2 linked regions of the Arcticibacter tournemirensis genome follow. The protein of the gene in region 2 interacts with the protein of the main gene of each other region in a pairwise test. Links are inferred from orthologs where the notes say so. Each region holds a gene or a part of one and is shown on either strand. Other genes may lie near its edges.

Evidence for each region.
Region 1: the proteins of BDE36_RS01385 (region 2) and BDE36_RS12785 interact in binary tests that used the Escherichia coli proteins (3 or more experiments, as listed by UniProt). The link is inferred for Arcticibacter tournemirensis from one-to-one orthologs.

What each region holds. Positions count from the first base shown.
Region 1 is NZ_VFPL01000001.1:3,033,923-3,041,548, reverse strand. The notes cover bases 1,585-4,548. They hold BDE36_RS12785 (acyl-CoA thioesterase), read right to left. Parts: upstream 3,292-4,548; coding sequence 2,878-3,291; downstream 1,585-2,877. Other genes in these bases: BDE36_RS12770 (DUF134 domain-containing protein), read right to left, coding at 4,016-4,420; BDE36_RS12775 (NifB/NifX family molybdenum-iron cluster-binding protein), read right to left, coding at 3,696-4,019; BDE36_RS12780 (NifB/NifX family molybdenum-iron cluster-binding protein), read right to left, coding at 3,288-3,674; BDE36_RS12790 (hypothetical protein), read left to right, coding at 1,778-2,902; BDE36_RS12795 (adenylate/guanylate cyclase domain-containing protein), read left to right, coding at 1,585-1,693. Also shown: BDE36_RS12800 (DUF4886 domain-containing protein), read right to left, coding at 1-744; more of BDE36_RS12795, read left to right, coding at 986-1,584; BDE36_RS12765 (DUF2264 domain-containing protein), read left to right, coding at 4,740-5,978; BDE36_RS12760 (endo-1,4-beta-xylanase), read left to right, coding at 6,132-7,298; BDE36_RS12755 (MFS transporter), read left to right, coding at 7,282-7,626.
Region 2 is NZ_VFPL01000001.1:319,173-326,497, reverse strand. What follows is about bases 2,436-5,098. They hold BDE36_RS01385 (acyl carrier protein), read right to left. Parts: upstream 4,054-5,098; coding sequence 3,817-4,053; downstream 2,436-3,816. Other genes in these bases: pyk (pyruvate kinase), read left to right, coding at 4,684-5,098; BDE36_RS01380 (IPExxxVDY family protein), read left to right, coding at 4,202-4,621; fabF (beta-ketoacyl-ACP synthase II), read right to left, coding at 2,543-3,796. Also shown: BDE36_RS01405 (ABC transporter ATP-binding protein), read left to right, coding at 1-389; BDE36_RS01400 (MlaD family protein), read left to right, coding at 389-1,360; rnc (ribonuclease III), read right to left, coding at 1,630-2,358; more of pyk, read left to right, coding at 5,099-6,114; BDE36_RS01370 (vitamin B12-dependent ribonucleotide reductase), read left to right, coding at 6,506-7,325. UniProt on the Escherichia coli protein: Carrier of the growing fatty acid chain in fatty acid biosynthesis.

The sequences.
Region 1 (7,626 bases), 2.7 Mb from region 2 along the record:
GCCTACTACGCTTTTGCCCGTAAGGGCTTCAAACCAGGTGCATGCGGCAGTGTAACGACCGTAAGTCAGCTCCAGGTGATAGCCGTCCCTGCAAAGATTATCTCCTATGGCACTTGTCCTGGCGTTCTGAATGGCCGTTCCGGATGGAATAAGAAGTTTAAAGCCCTTTACCTCTTTTACAACTTTCCTGGTTGCATCAACAATTGCCCGGTACATTTCATCCTGATTGTTATGGTAATTTGCGAAACCGGTATGCGATGATGTTTTAGCATAGGCCCAGGTGCGGTGCAGTATAAATTTAACACGATGATTGGTTGCATTACTTTTAGTATATTTCATCAGGTCGGTTAAATATGGAAAGTAGGTTGCATATATCCCTGAATTCGGGCTCGCTTGCTGGAAGCTAATATAGTCCCAGGGTTCATCTTTAATACAGGATAGCAAGGTGCTATTAGCGATTGTCGTCTTTTTACCGCCTACAATCTTTCTGTAAGAATAAGCCGCCGCGTTTGAACCGGCGTTTTTATTATGTGTTTCTAATGAACATCCACCGATATAGGCGTTTCCAATAACCAGACTATCACCGGCAGCTTTAGCAAGTTCGTAGAGGTAGTTTTCGACAGCATCATCAGAAAAGCTGTTCCCTATGGCCAATATTTTAATTACATCTTTCGCCTGAACAGACAGACTGTAAAAAGCAATAAGCAGCAGCGCGAAGACATTCTTAACAAAAGACTTTTTCATTTTATATTTTTTGGATATGTGTGTTGAGGTATTTTTCGCTAAATTAATAAATAGCAATCATCTTCTCAATCTTATTCATTAGCAGATGGTATTTTCCCAGGAGCAAATCTGATCATAGTGAATCCAACCCAAACAGTTGCATATTTTGTCATTTAAAAGTTACGAAAGCATTTTCTGAAAGAAAATTTAAAATGTTTTAAATACTTGTTCGTCTACTTCAAAAAACGATAATGATAACCCAATGAAAATTAGCTCTACATCCTCCTACGCACCAACTGCTGTTGCCTACCCGAATATCCTTCCGCCTGCCGATGCTGAAGAAGAACTGGCAATCTTGTTTTTAGATATCCGGAATTTTACTGGTTTGATGGAATCGCGACCAGCCAGAGAAGTTATCGAGGTAGTGCATCGGTTGTTTTCCATGTTTAATAAGATTATAAAAACGTTCAAAGGCACCGTTGTAGAGATGGCAGGAGACAGCCTTTATGCCGTTTTCGGATTCGGATCTTCTATCAAAGAAGCGGCAAATCAAAGCTATCAGGCCGCAAGGATGATGCTTGAGTCGGTTCAGTTGTTTAATGACGCATATGCCGCGGAATATCGGCAGAATCCGCTCGAAATTGGCATAGGCATGCATACTGGCAGTGTTGTCGTCGGGCAATTCGGACTTGAGTCGCAACAGCAGCAATTATCGGTAATGGGTTTACCTGTCAACATAGCATCACGCTTGCAGGCGAAAACAAAAGAGCTGAATAACGACCTTATCATTTCGGAAGAGGCTTACGGATTATTGCAGGGAAATGCCTCCAATGGTGAAAAAAGAACGGTCAGCTTGCCAGGCCTATCATCAAGTCAAGAAGTGCGCTTACTTGGCAAGCCTTACTACCGGAATATTCCTTTGGAGGAACCTGACTGCGATCTCGATTATGTACTCGCTATTTCGGGTTGAGCTATGTGTCAATTGCAAGAACATTAACGCAACACCGCTGATACTACTTATGAGATAAATGCGTTAGATGTATGGAAAGTGGGAATGAAACTGCGAAGGACATATAAGACATATAAAATACAACTACTATTCATTGTTACAGGACTGATACTGATCAATAGCTTTCAGACATCAGCGCAAATAGTACTGGAGAATTCGCCGATCGTACTGAAGCCTACGGGATATTATATCGCGACCATCGCAGACGAAAGAACCAGTAAAGGAGCCGTCGCTTCGCTGGTCATAAAAAATGCGGCAGATCAGACAATAGTTAAGACGACAGATCTGCATGGCGGTGCAATAGCAGCAGTCAACAACTATTTATCCAAAAATCTACAAAAAGACAGGTCGTTAAGGGCGGTCACTATCGGCCTGAATGAATTAAAAGTGAGCGAAGCGACCCTTCCCGATGGCAGCATTGAAGGTCGCATAAAGCTGCATCTCTCTTTTGGACTGACAAAAGAATATGGTGTAGCCCCTCTCACGTCTCCAAAGTTCGCGTTACGCTATACCCGGCCGGTTGGCAATACGACTTCTGTAGAAAGCCATATCCGCAATATTTTAAGAACTGCTTTGGTTAGTTTTGATAACTGGATGAAGGCCAATGTAAAATCCGATTGGCGGCTCGCCAGGGATGTTAGGTTCAACTTTTCGGATTACAGAGAGCAGCCTGAGGGCGACACGATATACTATTCACCTGAAAGAAAGCTAACCTGGGGTGATTTTCAGTCGCAGAATATACATTCAAACAAATACCAGGCACTCGTGATTCCCGGTCTTGGTTATATACAGGATGCGAAGCTAAAAAATGAGACTATCTATGTTGATGTCGCAATGAAAGCTTATCTGCCTAAAAGCGCCTGCTGGGCCAGTTCCGCTGGAAGAAACCAATATGCCTTAAACCACGAGCAACGGCATTTTGATATTGTAAAAATCATAGCCGAACAGTTTAAACAAAAGGTTTTGACTGAGAAACTTACCCCTGATACATATGAAGCTTTCCTTAACATGCAGTATCTTGATTCCTTAAGAGATATGCACGCTATGCAAAAGGCATATGACATTGAAACTTCCCACGGAATGAATGCAGCGGCACAGGCGAAGTGGAATGACCGGATCGACAGTGATCTAAAAAAACGCGACAATCACACCGCTACTTCCGCATTATGAACAGCGTTAATAAAAAAGGCAGGCGGATGGCAGGCCCTTTTGTTGACTTTACCAGCAAATGCCAGCGTCGTTTCCCCTTCGCAGATGAGCTTCCCATGCTGATTGGTTACATGATAGAGAAATACAATCCTTGCGCCTTTTAAAGCAGGAAGCCTGGTTTCAATCAGAAGTTCATCGTCGTAGAAAGCGGGCTTAATGTAATGTATTTTAACGTCTACAACCGGCAGGATAAAGCCAGCTTCCTCAATTGAAACATAGGAAACCCCTATGCTCCTCAACAATTCCAGCCTCGCCAGTTCGAAATATTTCACATAATTGGAATGATGTGCAAAGCTCATCTGGTCTGTATCGCAATACTGGACTCTTAATTTAGTACTGAAACTTATCATTTGTGATGGTGATTACATACATGCCCTTCCCCGTGATCTTCGCCATGCACTGAACAATTACTTCCCTGATCGGAAAGACGACCATCAAGGAAATCTCTTAAAACGGTGGTTGCTTCGCCCGAACATCCTCTTAAAACCACAATACGATTACGCCGTAACAGCGTGTACGAGCCGGTACCCATACTTCCCGCCAGTAGTACTTCTACCCCATGTTCGGCCAAAACGGTTGCTATTCCCGACCTGCATCCGCACTCTCCCGATCCTTGTATGATTTCAGTTTCGGTTACTTGTCCCGAAGGTTCCAGGGTAAATATCCTGAAGGCTTCTGCACTTCCAAAATGCCCGGAAACATCGGTTCCCGAAACGGCTATTGCTATTTTCATATTCATTTTCATTACGTTGTTCTACTTGTGTGAATTAACCTTTTTCAGGATATCCGCCAATGTCGTGTCTTTCCTATGGGGGATGATCATCTGCACTTGTTTTCCTCTTAAATAATCTGCCACTTTCACGCCGAAACGGCCTGCCACTACCGCCGAAACCCTTTTTGAAAGGAGCATTGAAGCGATGGCTATGCCCGTATCCTTCAGGCTGTCCTTTTCAGTATTTTCTAAATAAGTAACCTTGTCCGATTCACCGTTATAGAAGGCAAAAAAAGAACAGCGGCCAAACTGAAGATGCACGGGTGAGTTTAAGGTATTGTTATGAAGGGCTATGGCAATAATCATTGTTGCTCAACATTAGACAGGTTTACTGAAAGACAAAAAGGACAGGCTGGCTGATCATCCGTTACACAAGAAAAGCTGATCTCACAGCAAGAGCATGAGTACCAGTTGATTCCAACAATAGAATGACCTCCCTCCAGACGGATACCCGAAGCTTCTACAAATGCCCTGGCAATTTTATTTCTGGCGCTCTGGTAAACCCTTGTGAAAGTAGGCCTCGACACGTTCATTGCCTTAGCAGCCTGTTCATGTGTAAGATGATCATAATCGCAGAGTTTAATGGATTCATATTCTTCAAGATGAAGTACCACCTCTTCGCCCGACGATGTTTGAATACCAAAAGGCTTAAATCCCGAAAAAGACGGAGCCCGCTGTATTACTCTTGATTTCTTTATTCGCGCCATAAATAATGCACAATAATAATGAACATTTGCTCATAATTGAAATTTATTTCCCCAGTAGAGAAAGCATACCTGTCCAAAACCGAATGAGGCTATCTACGTAGCATCTTGCCGCTCGCTCCCGTGCTTCTTCGATTTTTATCGAAGAAGCACGGGAGAAAGACAAAGCATGGTCGCTAAGTGGTGGCTTTCCACTCTGAAGCATTTCTGAAGCGGGTACGAAGCGGAACATCCGATTGAACTAAATTAAAATCATATTGACCAGTATTTAAACAAGATAATTTTCTTTAAACGACCATATTTGTAAAAGAGAAAGCATTATATGAAAACTAAAATCTTTATTGGCATTCTTACGATCTGTTTAGTTGCTTCGGTTTCAGCGCAGCAGAAAAAAAACTGGTTAATTCCTGAAAAGAACAATGACCGGGCGTACTGGACGACCCTGCTGTATAAAATGGCAGCGCCTGTTTTAAGCAATATGAGCGAAGGCAAACTGTCGGAGAAAATGCAGCTGGAGCTAAGCCCGAGCTGGGACGGGAGAGATAAAAAGGTTTCATATATGGAATGCTTCGGACGGCTCATGTCGGGACTGGCTCCCTGGTTAAGTCTTCCCGACGACAACACTCCGGAAGGAAAACAAAGGAAACAGCTGCGTGAGTGGGCGCTAAAGAGCTACGCTCAGGCTGTCGATCCCGAAAGTCCGGATTACCTGCTTTGGCGGAAAGAGGGACAGCCTTTAGTAGATGCAGCCTTCCTTGCAAATAGCTTCCTCAGGGCACCTGAGCAACTATGGAAGCCCCTGGATGACGTAACAAAAAAACGATATATAGCCGAGTTCCAGCAGTTAAGGCGCATTAATCCGCCTTATACCAACTGGCTGTTATTCTCTGCTATGGTTGAGACATTTTTGATGACCGCCGACGCGCAATACGATTCGTACCGGATCACCAGCGCTCTTCGCAAAATAGACGAATGGTATGTTGGGGACGGATGGTATTCGGACGGAGAACACTTTGCATTCGATTATTACAACAGCTATGTGATACAACCGATGTATGTGGAGGTGCTTGAAGAGCTGGTAAAGAAGAAACTGGCCAGACCTGCCCAGCTTGAAACGGCGAAAAAGAGAATGCAGCGGTACGGCGCAATTCTCGAACGTTTTATTTCTCCCGAAGGCAGCTTTCCTGTATTCGGCCGCTCGATGACCTACCGTTTAGGGGTATTCCAGCCATTGGCTTTGCTTGCGCTGAAGAAGGAACTTCCAGAAGAGCTTTCTGAAGGACAGGTGCGTTCTGCCCTTACCTCCGCCATGAAGAGAATGTTCTCTGTTGATGGTAATTTTAACACAGGAGGCTTTCTTCAACTTGGGTTTGCCGGACATCAGCCTGGAATAGCCGACAGTTACACAAACAATGGCAGCCTGTATCTTACGTCGCTTATATTCTTACCATTGGGGCTTCCCGCTGATCATTCGTTCTGGACTTCGCCCGCAAAAGAATGGACGCAGAAAAAAGCCTGGAACGGTAAAGAATTTCCGAAGGATCATGCCGTGGGGTACTAAAAACCGTATTTTGCACGGCTGAGAGCCGTCGCGTAAACATTTGTCTCATAAAATTAGCTAATACTCCCCACTCTCCTGCACCCTGTATCTTAGTTTTGTTCTCTAACACTGACCAAAAAATCTGGGGATACACACGCTTTATATTAGTTCTTTATGAGAGATTCATTTATTTTAACAAGCATACTGTCGATTCTTCTGTCGGCAGGATGCAGCAGCTTCAGAAGTCCCAATGAACCGAAACAATCAGGTACATTAAAGGACACATTTAAAGGCAACTTTACTATTGGAACAGCTATTAATGCTGACCAGATCAGGGAGAGAGATCCCGTATGCGGGAAAATAATCACTGACAATTTTGATGCTGTCACGCCCGAAAACATTATGAAAGCAGAGGTGATACATCCTGAGTGGGACCGCTACGATTTCAGCCTTTCGGATAAACTGGTCGACTACGCCAAAAAACACAATTTGGAAGTGAATGGCCACACCCTTATCTGGCATAGCCAGCTGCCTTCCTTTGTACGAAGGATGAAGGACGCAGATTCGGTACGGCAATATTTTACGAACCATATTAAAACTGTTGCGTCCAGATATGATGGAAAACTGGAGTCATGGGATGTTGTTAATGAGGCGCTCGAAGAAGACGGATCTATGCGCCGTTCCATATTCCTTGAAAAACTGGGCGATAACTTCGTGGTGGAGGCTTTCAAACTGGCCAGACAGGCCTCTCCGAATACCAAACTTTACTATAATGATTATAACATTGAAGAACCGGCAAAAAGGGCCGGCGCTATCCGCCTGATAAAAAAGATACAGGCAGCGGGCGTACATATTGATGGAGTAGGCATACAGGGACACTGGAATATAAATCATATCCCTCTAAAGCATATTGAAGATGCTATTACCGAATTCTCGGCGCTGGGTATTAAGGTGGCGTTTACCGAACTGGATCTAAGCGTATTACCAAGCCCGCCAAATGCTACCGGGGCCGACGTTAATCAAAACGTTCAATATGACGCTAAACTGAACCCGTATACAGAAGGCTTGCCCGATTCGGTTCAGCAAAAACTTACTGACGGATACGCAAGCCTGTTCAGGCTGTTCCTGAAACACAGCGATAAAATTGGCAGGATCACCATGTGGGGAGTACACGATGGTCAGTCTTGGTTAAATAACTGGCCTGTAATGGGCAGAACCAATTATCCGCTTTTATTCGACAGACAGCTTAAACCGAAGCCAGCCTTTTATCAGGTTTTAAAGATCAAAGAAAACTACTCAGTTAATAACCAAAGCCATCAGAAAAATGCCCGATTTAATTAGTAAAGTACCAGAAACTCAACCCGACGCCGTTAAAGCGCAGCATATGCCCTCACAGAAACTATCAGTCCTCGAGAAGATAGGCTACAGTTTAGGTGATTTAGCAGCAAACCTTATTTTTCAGACGCTGATGGCATTTCTTGCCTTCTTCTATACCGATATTTATAAGATCCCTGCTGCTTCAGCCGGCGTAGTGATGCTGGTCGGTGGTGTTGTTGGAGCCTTCTTTAACCTGGCAATGGGCGCGATTGCAGACCGTACCAACACTCGATGGGGTAAATTCAGGCCCTGGGTGCTGTGGACAGCTGTACCTTTTGGCGTTATTTCCCTC
Region 2 (7,325 bases):
ACAGTGCGATTGAGTCGGTACTGGATGCTGTTGGTTTATTGCAAGCGATTAACCAGATGCCATCGGAACTTTCAGGCGGGCAGCGTAAACGTATAGGTATTGCAAGAACGTTGATCATGCGGCCTCTTATTATGCTCTACGACGAACCCACAGCCGGCCTTGATCCAATTACTTCAATAGATATAAATAATCTCATAAACGAGGTGCAAGAGCGATATAATACCTCATCTATTATAATCACCCACGACCTCACCTGTGCGAAATCGACTGGCGACAGAATTATGATGTTGTTGGAAGGACGCTTCGAGAGGCAGGGATCATTCGAAGACGTATTTAATACAGAGGATGAGAGGATTAAAACATTTTATAATTATAATTTTACAACTTGATGGAAGCTACAGAAAATAAAAGGTCTGTAATAGTAGGAATTTTCGTTCTGCTTGGAATAGTTGTTTTTGTTGCGGGTATATTTACCCTTGCCGGGCAGCAGAAACGTTTTGTAAAAAGCATCGAGCTGAATGCCGTTTTCAACGATGTTGCTGGTCTGAAAGCAGGCAATAACGTTTGGTTTTCGGGAGTGAAAGTTGGAACGGTAAAGAAAATAGACTTTTATGGAATAGCCCAGGTAAAGATAAAGATGAGCATTGAGGAGGAAGCGCAGAAGTATATACACAAAAATGCTTTTGCTCAGATCAGCTCCGAAGGCTTTATCGGGAACCGGATCATCGTCATCGACGGAGGCAGTCCAAATCTTCCCATTGTAGAGAACGGTGATATTCTGCGCGCCAAAAATTCTGTGAGCACGGATCAGATGCTCGCTGATTTACAGACAAATAACAGGAACCTGATAGATATAACAGGAAACCTTAAGATTATCAGCACCAGGATTGCAAAAGGAGAAGGAGCTATTGGCGCTCTTTTGACCGATTCGGTTATGGCGCTTAACCTGCGTGCTACCATGACTGGGCTTCGGGATGCCTCGCAGAATATTAACCGCACTGCAGTATCGCTTTCAAACTTTTCCTCTAAACTCAATACCAAAGGGGGACTGGTAGACGAGCTTTTAACGGATACCGTAGTATTTAAAGATTTAAAATCGTCAATAGCTGAAATACAGAAATTAAGCGTGTCTGCCTCTTCTCTTTCGGCAAATCTTGATAATGCCGGCAAGAAACTGAATGAAACAAACAGTCCGGTAGGTCTGCTGTTAAACGACCAGCAATCTGCTGAAAGCTTGAGAAAGACGATTATGAACCTTGAAACGAGCACAAAGAAGTTGGATGAGAATCTGGAGGCGCTTCAACATAACTTCCTGCTCAGGGGCTTTTTCAGGAAGAAAGAGAAGGAAGGCAGGAAGTGAGTTGCGGGTTGTAGGTTGTGAGTATCAAGTATCAAGTATCAAGTATCAAGTATCAAGTATCAAGTATCAAGTATCAAGTATCTAGTAAAGTTAAACGGGCAAAGGTATTAAACTCAATATTCTTACTAAACCTTTTTTGTCAATAATAATCTGATTCTGACAGTTAACGTCTGAAAGCTCAGCTTTAGCTGAATCCTGATAGCTAATCTCTGAACGCTCTGCCTGGGCTAATAGCTAACAGCTAATAGCTGAAAAAGCATGCTGCTTTTTCAAATTCCCAGCGCTTCGCAGGCTTTTTCGGCGGCTAGCTTTTCAGCATTCTTCTTGTTGTAATCGCGGCCGACCCCTTTATTCTCTCCGTCGATGAGTACACTGATTGTAAAAAGCTTGGAGCTTTCGCCTTCTTCGTTTTCAATCAGTTCAAAAGTAATATCTTTTCCCTCGCGCTGGCACCACTCTATCAGTTTGCTCTTAAAATTACTTTCTGTTTTTTCGAGCATGAGTATATCAACGTGTGGTTTGATGATCCTGTTGATAATGAAGTCTCTGGTGAAATTATATCCTTTATCGAGATATATTGCGCCGATAAGCGCCTCAAAAGCGTCTCCTAGTAAGGAGCTTTGTTTGGTTGGAAAGTTAACGATCCGGTTATCGTATTCAATCAATTCACCCAGACCAAGTTTTCTGGCAAGTTGATTAAGGTTTGCACGGCTTACAATTTTAGAACGCATTTCGGTAAGAAAGCCCTCCGTTTTGTAAGGGTACAGTTTAAAAAGTTCCTCAGCAATTACCGAACCCAGAACAGCATCTCCCAGGAATTCCAGGCGCTCATTGCTGTTCTTCGTGCCATTCTTCAAAAGAATCGCTACTGATCTGTGCCTGAACGCCATTCTGTAGAGCGTGACATTTCCAGGAACAAAACCCAACAGGTTCTTTAATAAGTTTATATACTTTCGCTTCGGGGAGAAATAAAGTTTATAAATTGTTGAGAAAGGCATCTGCTATAGAAGAATCTAGAGTAAAGAGTCAGGAATCATGTTATTAACGGATGACATTCCAGGAACAGTCATATACCAAATAATGAAATATTCGCTTTTGTTTCTATTTCGCTAACGTCCATCCGTTAAGGTGCAAACCAAACAGAATTACAGCTTTAACAAAAAACCTAACTCCCTACTAAAATTATCCTTCATATTTTTTGAAGATCACAGAAGCATTATGTCCGCCGAAACCAAACGTATTGCTCTGAGCAGCTCTTACGAGTCGCTCCTGGGCTGTGTTAAATGTCAGGTTTAAACGAGGATTAATTTCCGGATCGTCAGTAAAATGATTGATAGTAGGAGGAACAATGTTGTTTTTCACCGCCAAAATAGCAGCGATACTTTCAATTGCTCCGGCGGCTCCAAGCAGGTGGCCTGTCATTGACTTGGTAGAACTGATATTCAGGCGGAAAGCATCCTCACCAAATAAATCGATGATAGCTTTTGATTCACTGATATCACCAAGAGGAGTAGACGTACCGTGCACGTTGATATAATCAATATCAGATGTACTGAGGCCTGCGTCCTTCAGGGCATTTGTCATTACCAGTCTGGCACCCAGTCCTTCCGGGTGAGGAGCTGTGATATGATTCGCATCCGCGCTCATGCCTCCGCCGACGATTTCAGCATAGATTTTAGCACCTCTGGCTTTGGCATGTTCCAGCTCTTCCAAGATGATTGTTCCGGCACCTTCTCCCGCCACAAAACCATCGCGGTCCTTATCAAAAGGCCTTGAGGCTGTCGCCGGATCTTCATTACGGGTGGATAAGGCATGCATCGCATTGAAACCTCCCATCCCTGCTTCGTTGATGATCGCTTCCGATCCTCCGGAAATAATCACATCGGCCATCCCCAGCCTAAGGTAATTAAAGCCGTCTATCAGAGCGTTAGTTGACGAAGCGCATGCAGATACCGTTGAAAAATTAGGACCTCTGAGGCCATATTTTATCGAGATGTGCCCTGGCGCAATATCGAGGATCATCTTGGGAATGAAGAATGGATTATAACGGGGGGTGCCGTCGCCTTTAGCAAAATTGCTTACTTCGTCGAGGAATGTCTTCAATCCTCCAATCCCTGATCCCCAGATTACACCAATGCGATTGGTATCCGATGTGTCAAAATCTAATCCTGAGTCAATAACAGCCTCATCGGTCGAAACCAATGCGTATTGAACAAAAGGATCCAGCTTACGTACTTCTTTTCTGTCGAGGAAATCTTCCGGTTTGAAGTTCTTTACTTCACAGGCAAACTTAGTTTTGAAGTTTGTAGCATCAAACCGTGTAATCGGAGCAGCGCCGCTCACCCCATTGATGAGGCCGTTCCAATACTCTGTAACGGTATTTCCAATTGGGGTGAGCGCACCAAGTCCTGTTACTACAACTCTTTTTAGCTCCATTTATAGTGTGGCAGCGTGAATTACTTTACGTTTTTTTCTAAATAAGCGATAGCCTGGCCTACTGTACCGATAGTTTCGGCCTGGTCATCAGGTATAGCCACGTTGAACTCTTTTTCGAACTCCATAATCAATTCTACGGTGTCCAAAGAGTCTGCACCCAGATCATTTGTAAATGATGCTTCAGGTGTCACTTCGCTCTCATCTACACCTAATTTTTCAACGATAATTGCTTTTACTCTTGAAGCGATATCAGACATAGTTTTTATTATTTTAATGGTTAAAAATTCTGTGCAAAGAAAAATAAATTCTGATAAATATCAAACCTTTTTGTTTTTGGTTAAAAATGAATAACATGGCTCAATAATTGTTATTCTTTCGTACCTTCGTGCCGTTTTTTATTGCATTTTGAATAGACTTACTCTAAAATACGAACCAGACCTCGATTTTGTTTTAATCGCAATAACCTCTTCATTGAAGGATTATATGCTTTGTTTTAAAATCAATAAGCAATTATCGATCGGTTTTGTTCGTATTACAGAACTGCCTCTTCAGTTAAGTGCCTCAGGAGAAACGGTTTATTTTTCAAGATATCATTATCAGATACCCGAAACAGAAACTGATTTTTTCCTGTTAGCAAATAAAGGTACAGAAGGATATTTAATTCCCGAAATGAAAAGAGTAGATTATTTTATCCTGATAAAGAATTATTTAGATGAAGAGGACATGGAAAGCTTTCTGGACGGGATTAATAAGATTCCCGAGGTAGTAGTTGCTGCAGAAGTAAATCCCGAAAAGTTAAAATCTAAAGAAAATCTGATATTTTAGCACAAATTAATTTAAGTGTAACATATTTACACTAATACACATACCATATTTAATAGGTTAAGATGAGACAAGTTCACAAACGGACAAAGATAGTGGCAACATTAGGGCCTGCCTCGGCAAGCAAGGAAACGCTGCTAAGTATGATCAAGGTAGGGGTAAATGTTTGTCGCCTCAATTTTTCGCATGGCAGTCAGGCAGATCACCAGAAAGTTATCGATACAATCCGTGATATTAATCAGAAGTATAAGATCCACGTGGGAATCCTTGCTGATTTGCAGGGCCCTAAGATCAGGATAGGAATGGTTAAAGACGGCGGGATCCAGCTGATCAACGGAAATCAGATCGATATCACTACTAACGAAATGATAGGAGATGAACAGCAGATCTATATTACCTATTCGAATTTTCCGAAAGATGTAAGAGCAGGCGAAATTATCCTTCTCGACGACGGAAAACTTCAGTTGCGCGTACTCGACACCAATAACAAAGACAAGGTTACCTGCGAGGTTGTTCACGGAGGAATTCTTACATCACGTAAGGGAGTGAACCTTCCAAATACAAAAATATCTATACCAAGTCTTACTGAAGAAGACCTGAGCAACCTTGAATTTGCACTTGCAAACGATGTTGAATGGATCGGGCTCTCTTTCGTTCGTACCGGCGAAGATATCATCGATCTGAAGCGGATCATTAACCGCAGCGGAAAAATGGCCAGGGTAATAGCCAAAATTGAAAAACCTGAAGCTGTTGATAATATCGACGAGATCATCAGAGCTACTGACGGCGTGATGGTTGCCCGTGGTGATCTCGGAGTTGAGATGCCAATGGAGCAGGTTCCTGTTCTTCAGAAGATGATCGTACGCAAATGCCGTGAGGCCTCCAAGCCGGTTGTAATTGCAACACAGATGCTGGAAAGTATGATCACTACTCCCCGTCCTACCCGTGCTGAAGTAAACGACGTGGCCAATTCTGTATTGGATGGCGCCGATGCGGTAATGCTTAGCGGTGAAACTTCAGTTGGAGAATTTCCTGTGATCGTAGTAGATACAATGAGCAAGATCATCAGGAACATTGAGGAAACAGCGTATCCGTACTATACACCGAAAAAACTGGATGTAAATTCTGCAACCTACATGGCTGATGCTGTGTGTGGTTCTGCTGTTTATCTTTCAGAAAAGACGAATGCCTGTGGCATCATATCAATGACTTCTTCGGGCTACACCGCTTTCGAAATTTCGAGCCACCGCCCGAAAGCTACGACCTACATTTTCACAAATAACAAAAATCTGCTGAATACCCTCAGCCTTCTTTGGGGCGTACGTGGTTTTTACTATGATAAGCAGGAAAGTACCGACCGGACTATCAGCGATGTTAACCGCATCCTAAAAGAAGAAAAGATGATCATGCCGGGCGATGCTGTAATTAATACAGCGGCCATGCCGATAGAAAAGCGCGGCAAAACCAACATGATCCGGGTGACGGTGGTTGATTAGGCTATTGGCAATTAGCTATTGGCGAATAAAGGTATTAAATAAAAGAGGTTGCTTCTAGCCAGGCAACCTCTTTTATTTTGACTATAAACATTACAGAAAACGCTTAGCACGTCCAAATAATTATCCTTGCTACTGCTAACTGCCAACAGCCAATAGCCAATAGCTTCTTTATAGTTTTCCACAAATTAAATGTTTCAGAATCAACGTTCTCTAACACATTTCAAGCAGTGAAAGGGGTACGGTTTGCAGGCATGTGGAAAACCAGAATTCACTTCAGTTAACCTTAATGTTAATTTTGAGTAAAAACCCCTTAAAATTACGGGGTCTATCTATTGGGGAACATACCAAAACTAAAATTTAAGACATTAATAATATAAAAAGTACTCAAACTATGAGCAAAAAAACAGCAGCAAAGACAGCAGGAGGAACCGGCAGCGGTTTGCAGTTCCAGCGTTACTTCAGCAAAGAAGGAGTGAACGTTTACGATCTTTTCACCTACGAAAAGCGCTCCTCGGTCATTAGAAATCCTGCAGGTGATGCAGTGTTTGAAATGAAAGATGTGGAAGTTCCGAACTCATGGAGCCAGGTGGCTACAGATATCCTTGCGCAGAAATACTTTAGAAAAGCCGGTGTACCTCAGGCAGACGGAACTACCGGCTCTGAGAGAAGCATTAAACAAGTAGCGCACCGTATGGCCGACTGCTGGAAGCAATGGGGCCAGCGTTACGGGTATTTTGCTTCTAAAGAAGATGCTGATATTTTTTACGACGAACTCGTCTATACTATTGTAGGTCAGCTTGCTGCTCCTAATTCGCCTCAGTGGTTCAATACCGGCTTACACAGCTCTTACGGAATTACAGGTAAACCACAGGGACACTATTTTGTTGATCCCGAAACAGAAGAACTGAAGAAATCTACTTCCGCCTACGAGCGCCCGCAACCGCACGCTTGTTTTATTCTGTCGGTAACCGACGATCTGGTTAACGACGGTGGCATCATGGATCTTTGGGTACGTGAAGCACGCATATTTAAATATGGATCAGGCGTCGGAACGAACTTCTCCTCTATCCGCGGAGAAAATGAAAAACTTTCGGGAGGAGGCTATTCATCCGGATTAATGTCCTTCCTTAAGATCGGCGATCGTGCTGCCGGAGCAATAAAGTCGGGGGGTACTACCCGTCGTGCTGCAAAGATGGTTTGTCTTGATCTGG